Regions from separate parts of the Caldalkalibacillus uzonensis genome, predicted to be linked through region 1. Evidence: predicted binding sites of a transcription regulator. Region 1 holds the regulator's gene; the other holds the start of a gene.
What was found. Region 1 encodes Rex, which represses fermentation and respiration genes when NADH is low (regulators of the CRP and FNR family bind a similar motif). Its sites were predicted from a motif close to TTGTGAAATATTTCACAA; they were not measured.

Region 1 (10,871 bases):
AAATGACACTGGAAGTGAGGGTGTCCAATCAGGTGGCCCAAAACTTGTACCGTAAACTGGGTTTTGAGACAACCGGCCGGCGCAAAGGCTACTATACCGATAACCAAGAAGATGCGCTGATTATGTGGGCGGACCTTGAACCATGCTTGGCAGATGACTGGTTAGAAAAAGGTGTAGGAAAAGGTGAAAGCGATGGACTTCAGCAGAAGCAATGAGACAAGCGGATTGGCACATGGTCAAGAAGAGCCGGTCATCATTTTGGGGATTGAGACCAGCTGTGATGAAACGGCTGCAGCCGTGGTGAAGAACGGGCGTGAGCTTTTGGCCAATGAAGTGGCCTCGCAAATGGATATTCATAAGCGGTTCGGTGGCGTAGTCCCCGAAGTGGCTTCACGCCGGCATGTAGAGCATATCACATTGGTGATTGAGGAAGCTTTAAAAAAAGCCAATGTCTCTGCCGCTCAATTGTCTGCCATTGCCGTTACGAAAGGACCCGGACTGGTAGGCGCCCTCTTGGTCGGTGTATCTGCAGCCAAAGCGATGGCCTTTGCCCATCAGCTGCCCTTGGTGGGTGTCCACCACATCGCAGGTCACATCTATGCTAACCGCTTGGTGACAGAGTTTCAATTTCCCAATGTGACCCTGGTTGTATCTGGGGGACATACGGAACTGATCTTAATGGAAAAACACGGAGAGTATCAGATTTTGGGTGAGACACGGGATGATGCAGCTGGTGAAGCTTATGACAAAGTGGCCCGGGCACTGGATCTTCCCTATCCAGGGGGGCCGCACATCGACCGTATGTCAAAAAAGGGGAAAGACACCATCAACTTTCCGCGGGCCTGGTTGGAGGCGGGTTCCTATGACTTTAGCTTCAGCGGTTTAAAATCAGCTGTGCTTAACTATCTGAACCAAGCCAGCCAGAAAGGAGAAGCCATTCAGAAACCGGACGTGGCTGCCAGCTTCCAGGAAAGCGTTGTGGATGTGCTTGTTACCAAAACCATGAAGGCGGCCCAAGCGTATGGCGCCAAGCAGGTATTATTAGCTGGAGGCGTCGCCTGTAACAGCCGCTTGCGGGAGAGAATGACCGCAGCATGTGCCCAAGAGGGGTTTCCGTTGGTCATACCTCCTGCTTATCTGTGTACCGATAATGCAGCGATGATTGCCGCTGCAGGTTACATTGAGTTTCTTAAAGGAAACCGGGAGTACATGGACCTTAATGCCAGTCCCGGCTTGATGCTGGGCTCTACATAAGGTCAGCTGAAAGGCGACGTTAGAGTACAACAACGCCCAAGTACAAGTACAGAAGGTTACAAATCGCCTGGCCAAGTGCTAGGCGTTTTGTTTTGCTTGGCCGCCGTGAGGGAGTTGACCGTCCAGTAAACCGTAAACGACATGAGCTACCCCATGCTGGTCATTGGTCAGCGTGATAAAATCACATATTTGTTTTACTTCTTCCTCAGCATTGCCCATGGCGACGCTAAACCCAGCGATTTGCAGCATGGAAACGTCGTTTAGGTTATCTCCGATTGCTACCACCTCACTCAGCGGGATGCGCAAGAGATGGGCTGCTTTTTTTAAGGCTTTCCCTTTGGTTGCCTCATGGCTGGTCAGTTCTAAATTGTAACGGTCTGATGAGGTGACGTTAAGCCCGCTGATCTCATTAAGCTCCTGTTTCAGTTCTTTTAATTGTTGCTGATCAAAGGAATACAGCAGCAGTTTATACACTTCCAGCTCTTTATAGGTGAGCATCTTCTGTAATTCCTGGTCTTTGACTTGTGTGGTCTGGGCCAGATGGTGATCAAGAAAGGTGTAAAACTGATCAGCCGAAAGAGAGGGGAGTGAAGAGCGGAAGTTTCTCCACTGTGACTCCAGTATAGTCCTGCTCTTGGTTTTGGTTACGATCCCTCTGTTTGTATAAACTTCGAGATAGATGTCCTGTGCGGCCAGCTTAGCCCACACAGGTTTCAGCACAGTACCAGGGAGCGGTTGGCAAGCCATGAGTTTTCCTGCCTCTGAGTGCAAGAGCGCCCCATTGACACTAATGATCGGCGGATGTAAACCGGCTGCGGCCAACAGCTCTTTGGCATTGGTATAGGACCGCCCGGTGGCGATGATCACTTGCAAACCTTCCTGTTCTGCTCTGCGCAGCGCGCATGCATTTTCTTCACTTATTTGTCCTTTATGGTTTAACAATGTCCCGTCCATATCAATAGCCACTAATTTCATCATCGTCCTCCTCACTCCCCCTTTTTAACACTATTATAAACGAGAACGATGACAGCCGCACACCTCACCTCTTGGTATTCAGAATTGTCCCTACACAGAGTGGTGACAAAAACTGCTTGTCCACAGATGTGGTTAAAGTTATCCACAGTTTGTGGACAGATTGTGACTTTTGTGGCTCAGGTATGATTTCGACGGGAGGTGAAAAGATAACATTAAGTCCAGTTGTTGTGGAAAAATGTGTGGAAAAAGGAGATTGTCATGTTGGAGAGGAACAGGTTAACGGGAAGAGTTGGCTATGTACTTATGCTGTTTATCTTGTGTTATGGGGTGTTGGCAGGCTGGTTGGGGAGCTCTCACGCTTATGCCCAGTCTGTCGAGAAAGGAACTGACATGCTGGCCTCACCTCACTTAGTTGTGCTCATGGTTCCTGCACTTGGCTTTGAAGACGTGAAAAAGTGGATGGATGGTTTGCCGGAAGACATTCAATCCCACATCCAGTTGGCCGGCATGACCATGCGCACAGCTGGACGAATTGACTGGGTCAATAACCTGTTTACGCTGTCCACTGGCCAATTTGCCGAAGGTCCCCCCTTGTGGAATGGGTATCAGTTACCCGGCGAGACCATAATCCATCCGGTGCAAAAGTTAAGAGAGCTCCACTCCAAACGCTCGGGTCTTTTGTTGACTGCCGATCAGCGCCCTTGGGGTTACTTGGGGGAAACCCTCCAGAATCATCAAGTGTTCACCTTTGCGCTGGGCAACAGTGATACCCGCCACATGATGAGAAGGATGGGGGCTACTTTGATCATGAACAGCAAGGGGGAAGCCCGGGGACACATTGGCAGTACCATCTTAACACCGGCTCCTTATGAGCCGGGAGACTGGCGAACGGATTGGGACCAGTTATCCGCAGAGCTTGAAACTGTCTGGAACCGTCAACCCCGTACGCTAACCATTGTTGAACTGGGAGATTTATGGCGAATTGAACAAGCCTATGACAAATTTAAAAGAACTGCCCGCCTCAGCCAAATTTACAAGGAAAAATGGCTAAGCGAGTGGCAAACCTGGTTTGTGAACACGGTGCAGCACCTGCTGGCTGAGCAGAATCGCTCGGTCACCATCTGGGTGATGACACCGGCTGTGTCGAAGGAGGCCAAGGCGAGAGGACAGCTTTTGGCTCCCTTTCTCACCTGGCATCCCGGTCAACAAGGAGGCATTCTGAGTTCCGCCACGACGAAACAGACTGGTGTAGTGGCCAATGTTGATTTTCTGCCAACCTTGCTGGCCTATTATGGCTTATCTGTTCCTTCCCGGGCTTACGGAGAGGTGATCTCTCTTCAGGAAACGTTAGAGCAAGCGGGACAAGAGGGGCAAACTTTCTTTGCCTCCTTCTTTGATGACTTACAATATTTGTTCGTCATTTATCGAACAAGGCGAATCATTATTAGCGTTTACCTGCTGGTGATGATATTTTTACTCATTGCTACGGCATGTTACTGGTGGTTTTCCAAACAATACTGGGGGGCCAGGATTGTGCAGGTGTTGATCGGAACGGTGTTGGTATCACCTATCTACTTTTTGTGGCTGACCCCACTCATTCAGGTAATCGGGCCGTACCGATGGATTGTGCTGCTGTTTTGCAGTGCCTTTGTCACCAGTTTTGTTTTGTATCATCTAGTCAGCAATTTGTGGTTTTTAACGCTGATTGGCCTGACCAATACGTTGGTCATCCTGTTTGATCTGTGGCGCGGAAGTGTGTGGATGAGACGTTCTTTTCTGGGGTATGATCCCTTGATTGGAGCACGCTTTTATGGGTTGGGCAATGAATATGCCGGTATCTTGTTGGGCAGTTCCCTCCTGGCCGTGACAGGAATCAGTGTGTGGTTGTCCCGCCAAGGATGGCTGCATCGGCGGCGGGTGAAGGGCATGTTGGTCATGTTCATCAGTGTGTTTTATCTCTTGATCATTTACAGTATGGCTGCACCCCGTTTAGGGACCAATGCGGGGGCGACCATTGCTGCATTATTAACCTATGCTGTCTCTTTGCTCTTCTTGTTTCGGCTGAAGGTCAGCTGGCGCTACCTTACACCGGTGTTTGGACTGGTTGTGCTGTGCTTGGCTGGTTTAATTCACCTGCATTTGCAAGGCGAACACACGCATATTGGCACCTTTGTACAGGCAGCCCAACAGGGGGATCTGCAAACAATCGGGGAAATCCTCACCCGTAAACTGGAGATGAATTGGCGGTTGATCAAAGTGTCCTTATGGGGCAAACTGTTCACCACAGCCTTAATGGTCATGGGACTTGTTTCCTTCCGGCTGCGCCGCAATCCGTTATATAAACACTATGAGGAGATGGCCCAGCATCACATGTGGATGACGGGTTTTCGCACTATGATTATCGGTGCGATGACCATTTTAATGGTCAATGATTCCGGAGTTGTGGCGGCGGCAACCACCATCATTTTCCTGACGTTTCCCTTCATTTTTTTACGCTTTAACCGCCATTCCATACGTACTGGTTCTGCGCCCCCGGGTCTGGCTTAACCTGCGGGGCTGTTCATGGTAAGATAAGAGAGGTACAGTTAACAGGCCAGTGTTGATAATCCATGTATACAAGTATCATTGATCGAGGGAGGGTGTCTGGTGATTACACAACTTGAATGGTTGAAGGAAATAGACGGTCACTTGTGGCTGGTGGAAGATGAAAGGGAAAATATGAAATTAAGCTACCGGGTCAAAGAAGTCATCCATGCGGAACAATCACCGTTTCAGCATGTGATGATTGTGGATACATATGATTTTGGACCGACGCTCGTTCTGGATGGTGTGGTCCAAACCACATCCCGGGATGGCCATATTTACAATGAGATGATCACACACATTCCCCTTTTAACCCATCCCCATCCTAAGCGGGTCTTAATTATCGGTGGAGGTGACTGCGGGGCGGCCCGAGAGGTGTGTAAATACCCTCAGGTGGAACAGATTGATATGGTTGAAATTGATGAATTAGTCGTCAAAGTCTCCAAGCAATACTTAACAGATGTGTCAGGCAACTTGTCCGATCCCCGCGTTAACTTTATCTACGAAGACGGGACAAGCTTTATCAAAAATCGCCAAGAAACGTACGATGTGGTCATTGTGGATTCCTCTGATCCCATTGGACCGGCTGAACAACTTTTCTCCTACGAGTTTTACCGTGACGTGCACCGGGCTTTGCAAACAGACGGTGTCATGGTCTGCCAGAGTCAGTCACCTATCTTTCATATGAATATTTTGAAGCAAACTTATGAGCGGATAGGTCAGCTTTTTCCTGTTGTCCATGTTTATCAGGCTGTGGTGCCCACTTATCCGGGAGGATTATGGAGTTTTACGCTTGGCTCGAAAACATACCGTCCGGAGCAGCTGGATGCTAAGTGGGATAAACAGGCCAAGTATGTCAATCAGGGAATTTTGCAAGGCTGCTTCCAACTGCCTGAATCTGTGCGTCAGGCGTTGGAAAAGTAAACAGACGGGTAGCACGCATGATGCGGCTACCCGTTTCCTTTAGTCCTTAGCTTTAAAGTGCCGGGAATAGTCCCATCCGTCAGTGCAGCTGTTCCTCCAGTTCTGCCCACTCTTCCAGCAGCTGATCCAATGTTTGTCGTGCGGCGTCAATATGACGCTGAACCTCTTGAGCCTGTTCGTAATCTTGGTAGACATCAGGAGAGTAAAGCTGCTCTTCCAACGTTTTAATCATCTCTTCCGTTTGTTTAATTTCCCCTTCCAATTGTTCTTTGCGCCGCTTGAGCTTCCTTAATTCCCGCTGGCGGGCCTTCTCCAGTTCATAATTGTGTTGCTCCGGTTTGGTGGATTGTTCCAGGGCCTTTTGTTGGCCAAGTGCCTCGATTTCCGCTTGTTCTTTTCTTTTTTCAAGATAATAATCGTAATTGCCAAGGTACATCTCCGCTCCGCGGGCGGTTAACCGTATCACTTTAGTGGCCAGCCGGTTTAGGAAGTAGCGGTCATGAGAGACGAATATAATGGTTCCGGGAAACGCCTCTAAGGCCTCCTCCAACACCTCTTTGGCGTAGATGTCCAAGTGATTGGTCGGCTCGTCCAAGATGAGTGTGTTGGCTTGTTCCAGCATCAATTTGGCCAAAGCCAGTCTGGCCCGTTCTCCGCCGCTTAAAGCAGAAACGGTTTTGTTTACGTCCTCCCCGCTAAACAGAAATTGCCCCAAGAGGGAACGCACTTCTTGTTCCTGGAGATGGGGATAGTCATCCCACACTTCGGCCAGTACTGTTTTGTGAGGATGGAGCTTGTCATGCTCCTGGTCAAAATACCCGAACTTAACATGCGCTCCGATCTGAATGGTACCGGACAGTCTGGGCAGCTGCCCTGTAATTGTTTTTAACAAAGTAGTTTTGCCAATACCATTAGGACCCACAACCGCGATCCGGTCAGCGCGAAAGACTGAGAAGGAGATATTTTGGGCCAGCACATGGTGCTGATCATAACCCAGCTTTAAGCCTTCCACCTTGAGCACGTCATACCCGCTGGGACGTCCCGCCTCAAAGCGGAAAAGGGCGGTTTTGTGCTCTGTGCGGGGGCGTTCAACCACTTCCATTTTTTCAAGCATCTTGCGTTTGGACTGGGCCCGTTTGGAAGTGGAAGCCCTGGCAATGTTACGTTGGATAAATTCTTCAGCCCGGGCGATCTCTTGTTGTTGCCTGCGGTACTGTTTCAACTGCTGCTCAAGACGGGCGCTTTTTTGTTGGATAAAAGCGGAGTAGTTGCCTTGATAGCATGTGATTTTGGTGTGGTCCAATTCATAGATCACTGTGGCTAATCGATCTAGGAAATAGCGGTCGTGGGAGACGATCAGTATGGCCCCCGGGTAAGCTGACAAATAGTTTTCCAGCCAGGAGAGGGTATCCAGATCCAGATAGTTGGTCGGCTCATCTAACATGATCAGATCCGGCTCTTGGAGCAGGAGTTTGGCCAGGGCCAGCCGTGTTTTCTCTCCGCCACTTAAGACAGATACGGGAGCTGTATAATCTTTATGGGCAAAGCGCAAACCGTGCAGCACATTGCGGATCTTGGCCTCGTATTCATATCCCCCTTGGGCTTTAAACGCATCCTGAGCCCTGCTATACTCCTCAAGCAGTTGCTGGTATCGCTCCTGATCTTGGTAAACCTCTCCCTGGGACATGAGCTGCTCCATATGCCGCAAACGCCGTTCCTCATCGATCAAATGTTGAAACACACTCAGCATCTCTTGCCAGATGGAACGGGAGGAGACAAGTCCGGCATTTTGAGCCAGGTAACCAACCGTGACATCTTTGGGATGGTAAATCTCCCCACTGTCGTAAGAGGTCTCACCAATTAAAATTTTAAGCAAGGTTGATTTGCCTGCACCATTGGGCCCTACCAGGCCAATTCTGTCCTTAGCTTGTATGTCTATGGTGACGTCCGTGAGAATCGGTATTCCCGCATAGGTCTTTGTTAAACGGTGTGTGCCGAGAATTCGCATGTTCTTCACCCCAGTTCTTTTTCAGTGTACCTGAGGGACAAGTGTTGTTCAAGGCTAGCCAAAGTCCCAAGCTCACCTGATTGTTCAAAAAAAGTTCACCATTTTTTTAAATGGGAAGCCGCTTGGTGCAAGACAAGGATATGTGAAATGATGTACAATAAATACGGAATCGTGCACAAATTTGTTCACCAACATTTTGGCACTTAAAACAGGAGGCTCAACATAAACCATGTCGTCATTTACCCATTTTAATGAACAGGGGAGGGCCAGGATGGTCGATGTCTCTGATAAACAAGAGACCAAACGGACGGCTGTGGCCTTCAGCCAGGTTCAAATGCCCCGTGAAGTTTTGGATCAGATTGAACAAGGGAAGGTTAAAAAGGGGGATGTACTGGCCGTTGCCCAAGTGGCTGGTGTGATGGCCGCTAAAAATACACCCCAATGGATTCCCATGTGTCATCCTTTGCCCTTGACAGGGATCGACATTCGCTTTGAACCGGTACGGGAAGGGAAACAGGCTGTGATTAAAATTTATGCGGAAGTAAAAACAACAGGAAAAACAGGTGTAGAAATGGAAGCACTTACAGCTGCACAAGCGGCCGCCCTGACCATTTATGATATGTGTAAAGCATTGGACAAAGGCATGGTGATTGGCCCCACCTATCTCCTGAAAAAAACAGGAGGCAAAAGCGGAGATTTCAAGAGGGAGGAACGTTAGTATGTGGAAAGTGGCCATTGTTGTAGCGAGCAATAAAGCATCACGGGGGGAGCGGGTGGATAACAGCGGGCCGGCGGTAAAAGATGTGTTAACCCACCATCTGGAAGCCAATGTTATCATCTACCGTGTCTTGCCGGATTGTATCGAAACCCTGAAAGAAAATATGATTGAGATCACCGACCGTCACCAAGTGGATTTGCTGGTCACTGTGGGCGGAACAGGCTTAAGTCCGGATGACGTCACCCCTGAAGCGACCAGACAGGTGATTGACCGCGTCGTTCCAGGCATGGCTGAAGAGATGCGGCGCAAAGCACTGGAGAGCTCCCGCTTGGCCATGTTTACCCGCGCCATTTGCGGTACGCGCGGCAACTCGCTCATTATTAACCTTCCGGGTGCTGTGCAAGATGCTCAAACCTGTTTAGAAGCAATCATTGATCAATTGCCTAACGCTTTGACTATTTTGCGTGGTGAAGAAGGGGTTAATGCCTGATGAGCGAGCAACGGATTCCGCAAGCCACAGCCAAGCGGCTGCCGTTGTATTACCGGGTGCTGGAAAATATTAAAAGGGCAGGAAAACAGCGCATCTCATCGACGGAACTGAGCGAAGCTGTTAAAATAGATGCAGCCACCATCCGGCGGGATTTTTCCTACTTTGGAGCGCTGGGCCGCAAAGGTTATGGGTACAATGTGGAGTATTTATTGTCCTTTTTTCGGAAAATCTTAGAACAAGATAATAAAACAGGCGTGGTGCTCATCGGGGTTGGTAACCTGGGTACGGCCCTGTTGCGCTATAATTTCCAAAAAAGCCACAACATCAAAATTATGAAAGCCTACGACGTTGATCCGCACAAGATTGGCCAAACCATTGGCGGGATCCCCATTTATGCTTTGGACAATCTCCAGGAAGGGGACCTGGCTGACACCCCCATTGCCATTTTAACGGTGCCGGCCCAAGTGGCTCAAGAGACAGTAAACCTGCTGATCAAAGCTGGCATCAAAGGGATCCTTAACTTTACCCCTGCCAGAATTGATGTGCCAGATCATATCCGTATCCATCATATTGATCTGACCATCGAATTACAAACCCTGATTTACTTTTTAAAACATTATCCTTCACCTTCTAAGGAAGAAGGATTGGATAAATTGGAGGGATAAACAAATGCCAACTATCGGACCTGTCAGTTTAATTTTAATTATTTTAGTGGCACTGCTCTTGTTCGGGCCGAGCAAACTGCCTGAATTGGGCCGTGCCTTTGGAAAAACCTTGCGTGAATTTAAAAATGCCACCAATGGCCTGGTTGATGAGGATAAACCGAAGCAAACAGAAGAGAAAAACGATCGTTAAACAATTGTTTAAACTGCCTGGTGCCGGAGGAGAGAGAAATGGAGCAGGAACAGCGTTCCATACCCAAACATATCAAAAGAACCAATATTAAGCACAAGCAAAGCGATGATATGAGCGTCATGGAACATATCGGTGAATTGAGAAAAAGGGTCATCTATGTTTTGATCCTTTTTCTTGTGTCCATGGTATTGGGATTTTTCCTCGCCGATAACGTGGTGCAGTATCTGCAAAAACAACCGGTGGCTGCTCAGATTCCCTGGGTGGTCATCGGTTTAACTGATGCCTTTAAGGTTTTTTTCCTGTTTTCCATCGTCGTTGGTTTGGTGATAACCTTTCCATTTGCGTTGTACCAAATCTGGGCCTTTGTTAGCCCAGGTTTAACCGAGAAAGAACGTAAAATCACCCTGGCCTACATTCCAGGGGCTGCCGTTCTGTTTGTTGCCGGCTTGGCGTTCGGTTATTATTGGTTGTTCCCTTTTGTCATTCAGTTTATGACGGGGATTGCCAGCCGGCTTGGGGCGGAAGAGATGTACGGTATGATCCACTATTTTCAGTTTATGTTCACGCTGGTTGTTCCCTTTGGTTTCATCTTTCAAATGCCGCTACTGGTTCTCTTTCTCACCCGGTTGGGTGTGGTTTCCCCGTTGCTGTTAAAACGCATGCGTAAGTACGCCTATTTTGCCCTGTTTGTCATTGCGGCCTTAATTACGCCTCCTGAGCTCCTTTCCCACCTTTTGGTCACTGTGCCGTTGATCATCCTCTATGAGATCAGCGTATGGCTGTCCCAGCTAACATACCGGCGGATGGCAGCAAAAAGAATAAATCAGGAGTAAAAGTTATATGCTATTAAAGTGCAAAACTTTTTCATACAACAGATGAAAAAGGGACTTGCAAAACCAAACTAAAATGATTAATATATTAGGTGTTAGCACTCGTGTTGGGTGAGTGCTAACAATTAAAATCAAATATTAAGGAGGGCGTTTGAAATGTTGAAGCCACTAGGCGATCGTGTGGTTATTGAACCCATTGAAAAAGAAGAAACAACAGCAAGCGGCATTGTGCTT
Region 2 (10,871 bases), on a different contig from region 1:
ATCCAGTCGGATGAAACTGCACAAATTCAGGGTCTTTTAACGGAATGCCGGCGTTGAAGCAGGCGGCCGTCCCGTCGCCGGTCATGTTGATGGCGTTGGTCGTACGGTTCCAGTAAATGCGGCCAAACCCGCCCGTCGCGATCACAACCGCTTTGGCCAGAAAAGGGTGAATTTCGCCTGTTTTGATATTCATCGCGACCAGTCCATGAAACGTTTCGTCCGCCACGACAAGCGACAGCAAAAACCATTCGTCCAAAAACTCAACGTTGTTTTTCAGGCATTGTTCGTATAAGGCATGCAAAATCACGTGGCCGGTTTTGTCCGCCGAATAGCACGTTCTAGGACTTGAAGCGCCGCCAAACGGACGCTGGGCGATTCTTCCGTTTGGATCACGGGAGAAAGGAACGCCGTAATAATCCAGTTCCGAGATGATAGCGGGCATGTTGGCGGTAAAATATTCAACCGCATCCTGATCCGCCAAAAAATCGCTTCCTTTCACCGTGTCTCTAAAATGCTTTTCGGGGGAGTCTGTCGCGTCCCGGTAACCCATCGCCGCGTTGATGCCGCCTTGAGCCGCGCCCGTGTGGGAACGCGTGGGGAATATTTTCGACAAGCAGGCCACGCGCAAATTCTTGTCTTTACTCGCATAAAGAGCGGCCATCATGCCCGCTCCCCCGGCGCCGACAACGATCACATCGTACTTCAACATCTGCATTCACTCCTGTTCCAACGTCTGTTCTTCGATTCTGTATTGTTTGACGCCTATTTCATACAGGTCGTTTCCTTCGCAGTCGACAGCGACAATGCAAGGATAGTTTTCCACTTCCATCCGGCGAATCGCTTCCGGACCCAGTTCCTCGTAAGCCACGACTTCCACCTTTTTGATCGTGTCCGCAATCAGGGCGGCGGCCCCGCCGATAGCCGCAAAATAAACCGCGCCGTGCTTTTTCATTGCGGCAATCACTTCCCTGCTTCTCGGCCCTTTGCCGATCATCCCTTTAAGTCCTTGCTCCATCAAGGCCGGCGAATAAGCGTCCATTCGCCCGCTGGTGGTCGGTCCGCACGAACCGATGACTTTTCCGGGCTTGGCCGGGGTTGGTCCCGCATAATAAATCACCTGATTTTTTAGATCGACAGGCAGCGGTTTGTTTTCTTTAAGCGCATCGACCATCCTTTGATGAGCCGCATCTCGCGCCGAATAGATAACGCCTGTAATCGTAACTTGATCGCCGGCTTTTAAAGATCGGATCTGTTCGTCAGTCAATGGAGTCGTTAACTTCTTTACCGTGCTCATTTCTTTTCCTCCCTTATAACACAGCCTCTTTATGGCGCGCCGCATGGCAGTTCAAGGTGACACAGACAGGCAGCATCGCGATGTGAGTCGGATAGGTTTCGATGTGAACGGCCAAAGCTGTCACTTTTCCTCCAAAGCCCTGAGGCCCAATGCCAAGCTTATTGATTCTTTCAAGCAATACTTTTTCTACTTCTGCATACTCTTTGTTGGGGTGGGGCTGCCCCACATCCCTGACCAGCGCTTTTTTGGCCAGAAGGGTGCATTTATCCATCGTCCCGCCAATACCGACGCCGACAATCACCGGCGGGCAAGGGTTGCCACCCGCTTGTGTGACGGTGTTTACAACAAAGTCCATCACCCCGTCCAATCCTTCCGCCGGTTTGCACATTTTCACCGCTCCCATGTTTTCGCTTCCGGCGCCTTTGGGCATCACCTGGATTTTGAGTTTATCGCCAGGCACGATTTCGGTATGGATCACCGCGGGGGTGTTGTCGCTAGTATTTTGCCGGTGAAGAACCGGATCTGCGACAACCGATTTTCTTAGATAACCGTCTTTATATCCTTGCCGAACTCCTTCGTTAATCGCTTCGTTCAGAGCACCGCCCACAATACGAACGTCTTGTCCTATCTCCACAAAAATGACCGCCATTCCGGTGTCCTGGCACATTGGCACCTGTTCTTCCCGGGACAGATGCACGTTTTTCAAGATTTTCTCCAAACTGTATCGGCCAAAATGCGATTCTTCCACAGACAACCCCTTCCTCAAAGCCTGCTCCACATCTTCAGGCAAATCGCAGGCAGCTTCGATACACAGTCTTCTTACCGTCTTTATCACTTGTTCTGTCGAGATTTCACGCATCTTTTTTCCCCCTTCCAATCATATCTGCCGTTTGCAACAGCGAAACAGGTTCGCCGCACTTGATACAGATGAAAAACGGAACGTTCAACTCGTATTCATCATCAGCTCCATGGTAAAGTTCAATCCGAAATTCCTTGACCACCTTCGCTGAACAACAGGGAGATTCCACCCCATTCATCAGCACCGCCACTTACATCACCTCCTTATGGAAAAAACGCTCTTACCAAAGTCCTAACAATTTCCACCACAGTCCACCGATTCCCAACCAGACAAGGATATGAATGATCGAGATAAGGAAGCCGATAGACCACCATTTATTTTGACTGACATAGCCAGTGCCAAAAAACACTGGAGCGGGCCCGCAGCCGTAATGCGTAGTGCAGGCAAACAAATTGCTGAAGAAACCGAGAACCAGAGCGGATAATAAGGGCGGCGCTCCTGCCGCAACTAATACAGCTAAAAATGCCCCGTACATCGCACTGACATGAGCTGTATTGCTGGCAAAGAAATAGTGTGAATAGAAGTACACCAGAGCTAAGACAATGAGTGCGACTACCCAAGACATGCCGGACACACTGCCTTCCATTATTCCACTAAACCATGGAATGAAGCCGAGCTGATTTAAAAAGGTGGCCATCATGACGAGAGCCGCAAACCAGACCAGCGTATCCCATGCCCCTTGTTCATTTTTGATGTCTGACCAGGATAAAACCTGAAGCAAAAGCAACGCGCACAATCCGATAAAAGCGGTCGTGGTCGCGTCGATCCCCACTTTTGTTCCGAAAATCCAAAGGCAGAGGATAAGGAAAAACACGCCGACCATATACCATTCCGATCTTTTCAACGGCCCCATTTCCGCCAATTTCTGTTTGGCCAGTTCTGCCGCGCCAGGTGTTTCTTTAATTTCGGGCGGATAAATTTTGTAAATCACAAGCGGGATAATGATTAAACTTACAATTCCGGGAACAAATGCTGCGACCATCCACCCGGTCCAGGAAATGTTTACTCCCGTAATTTCAGCCGCAATGCTCACCACTAATGGGTTGGCTGCCATGGCAGTCAGAAACATCGCCGATGTAATCATGTCACCCTGAAAGGCCACTTTGGTCAGGAAAGAACCAATTTTTCTTTCCGTTCCGTCTTCGACCCGGGAACCGTACGCTTCGGACAACGAGCGGATAATCGGCAACACAATCCCTCCCGCCCGCGCAGTATTGGACGGCATCGCCGGCGCCAAAAGCAGATCGCTAAACAGCAAGGCATACGAAAGCCCAAGCGTCTTTTTGCCAAATTTCATAACGAAAAAGTAAGCCACTCTCGAACCGAGTCCCGTTTTAATAAACCCTCGGGAAACAAAGAAGGCGATGACAATCAGCCATATGACGGAATTGCTGAAACCGCTCAGTGCGTCACCTATCGTCAACGTTTTGGTCAATACGGTCGCCGTCAGACCGAAAATAGCCACAACTCCCATCGGCATGGGCTTAATGATAAGCCCGACAATCGTAGCTACAAATATGGCGAAAAGCTGCCATGCTTCCTTTTCCAATCCGGCTGGGGGGGCAATATTCCAAATACCAATCCCAATCGCTAACGTGATCAATAAAGGAATAAGCTTCACATCGCTTTTTTTCGTCATTTTCTATCACTCCCTTTGTCCATTCATTTGTGCATTCAACGGTTGCACGATTAACAAATTGTGAATTATTTCACATACAACTTTAAAAAAAATCGTTCCCTTCTTAATAGCCATGATTCCTTCACCCTGTTAACACATATCAAGCTGGCCTGTCAGATTAGACTGTTGTCCTTTCCCAGTCAGGATCAAATAGGCCCGCTGAATGTTCTTATCTGTGGGCGGGTGTACGTTTGCCAAAGGATAATGGAGTCCCAACGCATGCCACTTATGAACACCAAGCTGATGATAAGGGAGAATCTCTATTTTTTGTACATTGGGCAATGTCTTGATAAATTGGCCAAGACGGGCTAAATCAAGTTCATCATCGGTATAACCTGGCACAAGCACATGCCGGATCCAAACTGGCGTTCCCTTTTCCGCAAGGTAACGGGCAAAATGTAAGATGTGAGCATTGGAACGTCCAGTGAGGCGGCGGTGCTTCGCCTCATCAATATGCTTCAGGTCAAGAAGGACCAGATCGGTGACCTCCAGCAAACGATCAATGATCTGGCGCTGTACCCCATGGCCGGTGAAACAACCCCCTGAGGTATCCAAAGCAGTATGAATGTCCCGCTCCTTGCAGGCCTTGAACAGTTCTGCCACAAATTCGGCTTGCAACAGCGGTTCACCTCCAGAGACAGTGACACCACCGCCAGAAAAAGTCATATAAGGGACGTACCCTTTCATATCTTGCAGCAATTCCTCTCTCGTGACCGTCTTTCCTCCCTTTAAGTCCCAGGTATCTGGATTGTGGCAGTATTGGCAGCGCAGCAAGCACCCCTGCATAAACACCACATAGCGGATGCCGGGACCGTCAACGGTCCCGCAAGTTTCAACGGAATGGATACGTCCTCTTAACATGACATGACTCAACTCCTCAGTTTAATTGTTACATCTGTTCATGGAAGGTCCGCTTCAACACATCTAACTGTTGCTCCCTTGTCAATTTAATAAAGTTAACGGCATAACCAGAAACGCGGATGGTCAGTTGAGGATATTTTTCCGGATGTTCCATCGCATCCCGCAATGTTTCCCGGTTGAGCACATTCACATTAATGTGGTGTGCCTGTTGGCTTATATAACCGTCCAAAAGCCCTTTCAGATTGTGGACGCGGTCTTCCTCTTCTCTGCCCAGGGCTTTGGGTATGATGGAGAACGTGTTGGAAATCCCGTCCAACGCATCCTGATAGGGCAGTTTGGCCACCGAGTTGAGGGAAGCCAATGCCCCTTTAGTGTCCCGTCCATGCATGGGATTGGCCCCGGGGGCAAAAGGTTCTCCTGCCCGGCGTCCATCAGGGGTGTTACCCGTTTTCTTGCCATAGACCACATTGGAAGTAATGGTCAACACAGACAGGGTGGGAATGGCACCCCTGTATGCTTTGTGTTTGTGCAGCTTGTTCATAAAGGTGTGGACGATCTCTTTGGCAATAAGTCCACCCGGTCATCATCGTTGCCGTATTTGGGATAGTCTCCTTCGATCTTGAAGTCTATAGCAAGCCCGTTTTCATCCCGGATGGGCTTCACTGTGGCATATTTGATTGCGCTCAAAGAGTCTGCGACTACGGACAATCCGGCAATGCCGCAAGCCATGGTACGGACAATCTCCCTGTCATGCAGGGCCATTTCAATCCGTTCATAGCAATATTTGTCGTGCATATAGTGAATCACGTTCAACGTGTTCATATACAGTTTTGCCAGCCAATCCAAGACCTGGTCAAAGCGCTCCCTGACCACTTCATAATCAAGGATCTCATCCCTGATTGGTTCAAACCGGGGTGCCACCTGAATCTTTAACTTTTCATCCTTTCCGCCATTGATGGCATACAGCAACGCTTTCGCTAAATTGGCCCTGGCGCCGAAAAATTGCATCTGCTTGCCGATACGCATGGCCGACACGCAGCAGGCAATGCCATAGTCATCCCCAAACTCGGGACGCATCAGGTCATCGTTTTCATACCGGATGGCACTTGTTTTAATAGACATTTTGGCACAATAGTTCTTAAACGGTTCGGGCAAACGTGTCGACCATAGCACAGTCAGGTTGGGTTCAGGAGCCGGCCCCAGATTGTCCAGGGTATGCAAGAACCGGAACGACGTTTTGGTGACCAGCGGACGCCCATCAACAGCCATACCGCCGATGGACTCGGTTACCCAGGTTGGGTCCCCGCTGAACAGTTCGTTGTACTCAGGCGTGCGTAAAAATTTAACCAAGCGCAGTTTCATCACAAAGTGATCGATCAGCTCCTGGGCTTCTTGCTCAGTTAAGGTCCCTTCCCGCAAATCCCGCTCAATGTAAATATCCAGGAAGGTGGAGACACGCCCCAAGCTCATGGCTGCCCCGTTTTGCTCCTTAATGGCAGCCAGATAGGCAAAGTACAACCACTGGACCGCCTCTTGTGCATTTCCAGCCGGCTGGGAAATATCATAGCCGTAGCTGGCAGCCATCTCCTTCAGCTCCTGGAGCGCTTTAATTTGCTCAGCCAGCTCTTCCCGCTCCCGGATTGTTTCGTCCAGCATGACATCTGCTTCCAAGAGGGCCAGTTCCTGCTGCTTTTGTTTAATGAGAAAATCGACGCCGTACAGGGGAACGCGGCGGTAATCACCAATAATCCGCCCCCGCCCGTACGCGTCAGGCAGACCCGTAATAATGCCTGCCTTGCGGGCCAACCTCATCTCCGGGGTATAGACATCAAACACCCCTTGGTTATGAGTTTTGCGGTACAGGGTAAAGATTTTTTCCACCCCAGGGTCCAGCTCATAACCATAAGCCCGGCACGCTTCTTTGACCATGCGGATGCCCCCGAACGGCATAATGGCCCGTTTAAGGGGAGCGTCCGTTTGTAAGCCCACCACTTGCTCCATCTCTTTATCGATATAGCCTGGCAGATGGGAGGTGATGGTGGAGACGGTTTTCGTGTCCACATCCAGCACCCCGCCCTTTTCTCTCTCTTTTTTTAATAACACTTGTACTTTTTCCCACAGTTGCTTTGTTCTTTCCGTGGGACCGGCCAGGAATGATTCATTCCCTGTGTAAGGAGACCAGTTCAGCTGGATAAAATCCCGGACATTCACTTCCTCCATCCATTTTCCAGGTTTAAAACCTCTCCACTTGTCCATACCACATGCTCCTTTCAAGTTTTTCTGAATATGCTTTGTTCAGTCTTTGTAACCTTCGTAAGCTTGACGGTAAATCTCCGCTAACTCACTGACCAGCGGCAATTTGGGGTTGGTGGTTGTGCACTGGTCTTCGAAGGCTTTTTCGGCCAACTGATCCACCTGGGCTTCAAACACCTCACGCCCGACACCGCACTCGGCAATGCTGAGGGGCATTTCCAGTTCTTTAGCCAGATCAATCACCGCTTTGATCAGGCTTTGTACCCCTTCTTCCACTGTCCGGCAAGGCAAACCCAGAACCCGGGCTATCTCGGCATATCGCTGGTCGGCCACAAAGTGTTCATACTTAGGGAAAGAGGAAAATTTGGTCGGCTTCAGGGCATTATACCGGATCACATGGGGCATCAGGATCGTATTGGCCCTTCCGTGGGGAATGTTAAAGGCTGCCCCCAGCTTGTGGGCCAGGCTGTGATTGATGCCCAAGAAGGCATTGGCAAAGGCCATACCGGCGATGGCCGAAGCGTTATGCATTTTTTCTCTGGCCACTTCATCCCGTCCATTATGATAGGCCCGGGGCAAGTACTCAAACACCAGCTGGATCGCCTTGATGGCCAATCCGTCCGTATAGTCGTTGGCCATGTTGGAAACATAGGCTTCAATGGCATGGGTCAGCACATCCATCCCCGTATCTGCCGTTACATTTTTAGGCACACTGAGCACATACTCCGGGTCAATGATGGCCACATCAGGGGTTAATTCATAATCAGCCAGAGGATATTTCACATTCTCTGCTTTATCCGTGATGACGGAGAAGGGCGTGACCTCAGACCCGGTTCCTGACGTGGTTGGAATGGCCACAAATTTGGCCTTTTTGCCCAACAAAGGATATTTATACACCCGCTTGCGGATATCCAAAAACTTCTGCTTTATGCCGTTTACATCCACTTGCGGATATTCGTATAACAGCCACATTGCTTTAGCTGCATCAATAGGGGATCCTCCTCCCAGGGCAATAATCACATCAGGTTCATATTTTTTCATCAGCTCTGCCCCTTTGAGCACGGTGTCAAAGGAGGGATCCGGCTCCACTTCCGAGAATGTTTCCACCTGGACATAATCGGGACGTTTGCGCAACCAGTACAGCACCCGGTCTACGTAACCCAGCTTTTCCATGTGAGGGTCTGTCACAATAAAGACCCGGCTGATATCCCTCATTTTTTCCAGGTATTTAGTTGCGCCTTTTTCAAAATAAATTTTAGGCGGCACTTTAAACCATTGGATGTTGTACGTGCGTGTGGCCATACGTTTCACATTAATGAGATGGATGGCAGACACATTGGCTGTGGTCGAGTTATGGCCAAATGTGCCGCACCCTAAAGTCAACGAGGGGATGTAGGCATTATAAATATCGCCGATGGCCCCCTGTGAAGACGGGGCGTTGACAATGATGCGTCCTGTTTTCATGCGCTTGCCAAACGCTTCAATCACGTTGGGATTGCTGGAGTGAATCACAGCGGAGTGGCCCATGCCTCCAAAGGCGATGATGTCTTCAGCCAGTTTGAGTCCCTCTTCTGTTGTTTTCGCTTGATAAAAGGCCAAAACCGGACTTAATTTTTCCCTGGAAAGGGGATGCTGGGGGCCGACCCCTTTTAGCTCAGCGACCAGGATTTTTGTCTGGTCAGGCACCCTAATGCCGGCCAGTTCAGCAATTTTGACCGCTGGTTGTCCGACGATATCGGGGTTCACTACGCAGGAAGCAGGGTTAATCACCAGTTTCTCCACTTTTTTCAACTCAGCAGGTGATAAAAAGTGGCAGCCATTGTCAGCCATATACGCCTTAACTTCTGGACAAATGTCTTTATCAACAATAACAGCCTGCTCGGAAGCGCAAATCATGCCGTTGTCAAAAGTTTTGGAGAGAATCAAGTCAGTCACAGCCCGTTTGATGTGAGCTGTCTTTTCAATGTAGCAGGGCACATTCCCCGGTCCCACACCCAAGGCCGGCTTGCCTGAGCTGTAAGCTGATTTGACCATGGCTGCCCCTCCGGTGGCCAGAATTAAGGCCACTTTAGGATGCTTCATCAGCGCCTGGGTGGTTTCCACAGAAGGGTTCTCTACCCATTGGATACAATGCTCAGGTGCCCCTGCTTTGACCGCTGCATCACGGACAATGCGCGCCGCCTCACGGCTGCATTTTTGAGCAGAAGGATGGAAAGCGAAGATGATAGGATTGCGTGTTTTAACGGCGATTAAGGATTTAAACAAGGTTGTTGAGGTGGGATTGGTAACGGGTGTCACCCCCAGCACAATCCCCACGGGTTCGGCAATTTCCATGATCCCGTTGTACGGATCTTCCTTAATGCTGCCTACTGTTTTGTCATATTTAATATTGTGGTAGATATATTCAGTAGCAAAAATGTTTTTGGTTGCTTTGTCTTCAAAGACACCTCTCCCGGTCTCTTCCACGGCCAGTTTGGCTAAGGCCATATGCTGGTCCAGCCCAGCCAGCGCCATCTCCTTGACAATGTGATCCACTTGCTCTTGATTGAGGTGCATATACTCCCGCTGGGCATGCTCAGCATTAGTGATTAACGTGTCAATCACTGCAGCTAGATCAGATTGTTTGGCTTCTTTGTGTTTGACCGCCATGATTTCTCTCTCCTCCTACATTATTAAAGGTTTAACAAGCTTGAGTTTGTGAAACATTTCACATATATGGCTAAAAAAAGAACAGGTATTGCTCAGAACAATTATTCTTTATTATTTCTTTACTTATTCATTCTCTGCTTATACATCTCTCCCTAGACACCAGTCTGTTTAAACTCCTTACCCCGGTTGAGCAGCCCTTGCATTCCTTGTCTGAGGTAAGGAATGACCCAGCGGTCCAAACCGATTTTACCGGCATTGGCTCCGGCAACCAGGATAAACATGGCCACTAGGATCATGTGAGGGTTGGTGCTGATTGTTCCAGAGAACAGGAAAGCAAAATTCATCACAACGCCCATCAAAGTTGCAAATGTTGTAAATGTGCCTAAAATAAGACCCAGACCGACAAGTAACTCTCCCCAGGCAACCAAAAAGTTGAACAAGTTAACATTAGGAAGTGCGAATCCGCTTAAAAAGTTGGCCCACCACTCTTGTACAACTGGATTGTCTCCGCTGGCTTTGGCAATGGCTCCTTGTAAATACCCTGAAGCGTCAAAATCCCCTGTCACTTTGCCCCAACCTGCCTTCAACCATTTCCACCCCAGCCACAGACGGGCAACTAATAACAACCAAGCCGCAACGGCGCTCTCCCTGAGAAACTTGACAAACATCAACCATTCCTCCTTTCAAAATGAAGTGGTGTTTTTTACACCTTAAGTGTACAGTTCTTAGCAGCTAAAGACCTGTGAAATACATCACATTTTTGTTTGTTTTCATAATTTGGTCACAGTCTTGTTAGAAATTTTTGCCTTGACATCCCCTTTCCACGCTTTATACTTGCTAAAGAATAGGAATGGTATCAGCCAAGGTATAAGCCTGGCAAGAATAAGGAGGGTTATCGATTATGCTGTTGAGAAAAATCAGGGCGCAATCTCCGCTTATTCACCATATTACCAATCAAGTGGTGATGAACTTCGTGGCTAACGGGACACTGGCTGCCGGCGGCAGTCCTGTCATGTCCCACCATGCTGAGGAAGTAGAAGAAATGGTCAGCCACGCCCAAGCTTTGGTGATCAATATTGGCACCCTTGACCCTGGCCTGGTCGAGGCCGCGGCACTCGCCGGAAAAAAAGCCAACCAGCTGAACATTCCCGTTGTGCTGGACCCGGTTGGGGTGGGCGCAACCGCTTTCCGCCGCCGTGCCGTTGCACGTTTGATGGATGAGGTCTCCTTTGTCGTGATTTGCGGCAATAGAGCAGAGTTCTCCTTTCTGGCCAATG

Region 2: a site for Rex is predicted at 9,641-9,658, ahead of adhE (bifunctional acetaldehyde-CoA/alcohol dehydrogenase). Genes of this name have one in related genera too.

The regions. Positions count from the first base shown of each region.
Region 1 covers NZ_JAUSUQ010000014.1:15,860-26,730, reverse strand. The annotation lists gene rimI (ribosomal protein S18-alanine N-acetyltransferase) at 1-215, shown strand, start outside; gene tsaD (tRNA (adenosine(37)-N6)-threonylcarbamoyltransferase complex transferase subunit TsaD) at 193-1,254, shown strand; gene J2S00_RS15980 (Cof-type HAD-IIB family hydrolase) at 1,333-2,229, opposite strand; gene J2S00_RS15975 (hypothetical protein) at 2,491-4,776, shown strand; gene speE (polyamine aminopropyltransferase) at 4,876-5,736, shown strand; gene J2S00_RS15965 (ABC-F family ATP-binding cassette domain-containing protein) at 5,816-7,744, opposite strand; gene moaC (cyclic pyranopterin monophosphate synthase MoaC) at 7,974-8,462, shown strand; gene J2S00_RS15955 (MogA/MoaB family molybdenum cofactor biosynthesis protein) at 8,464-8,952, shown strand; gene J2S00_RS15950 (redox-sensing transcriptional repressor Rex) at 8,952-9,617, shown strand; gene J2S00_RS15945 (twin-arginine translocase TatA/TatE family subunit) at 9,622-9,807, shown strand; gene tatC (twin-arginine translocase subunit TatC) at 9,918-10,640, shown strand; gene groES (co-chaperone GroES) at 10,794-10,871, shown strand, end outside.
Region 2 covers NZ_JAUSUQ010000006.1:674-11,544, reverse strand. The annotation lists gene J2S00_RS08975 (FAD-binding protein) at 1-709, opposite strand, end outside; gene J2S00_RS08970 (Fe-S-containing hydro-lyase) at 716-1,294, opposite strand; gene J2S00_RS08965 (fumarate hydratase) at 1,308-2,153, opposite strand; gene J2S00_RS08960 (hypothetical protein) at 2,146-2,343, opposite strand; gene J2S00_RS08955 (anion permease) at 2,374-3,792, opposite strand; gene pflA (pyruvate formate-lyase-activating protein) at 3,922-4,692, opposite strand; partial or broken gene pflB (formate C-acetyltransferase) at 4,721-6,948, opposite strand; gene adhE (bifunctional acetaldehyde-CoA/alcohol dehydrogenase) at 6,988-9,594, opposite strand; gene J2S00_RS08935 (DoxX family membrane protein) at 9,747-10,262, opposite strand; gene thiM (hydroxyethylthiazole kinase) at 10,496-10,871, shown strand, end outside.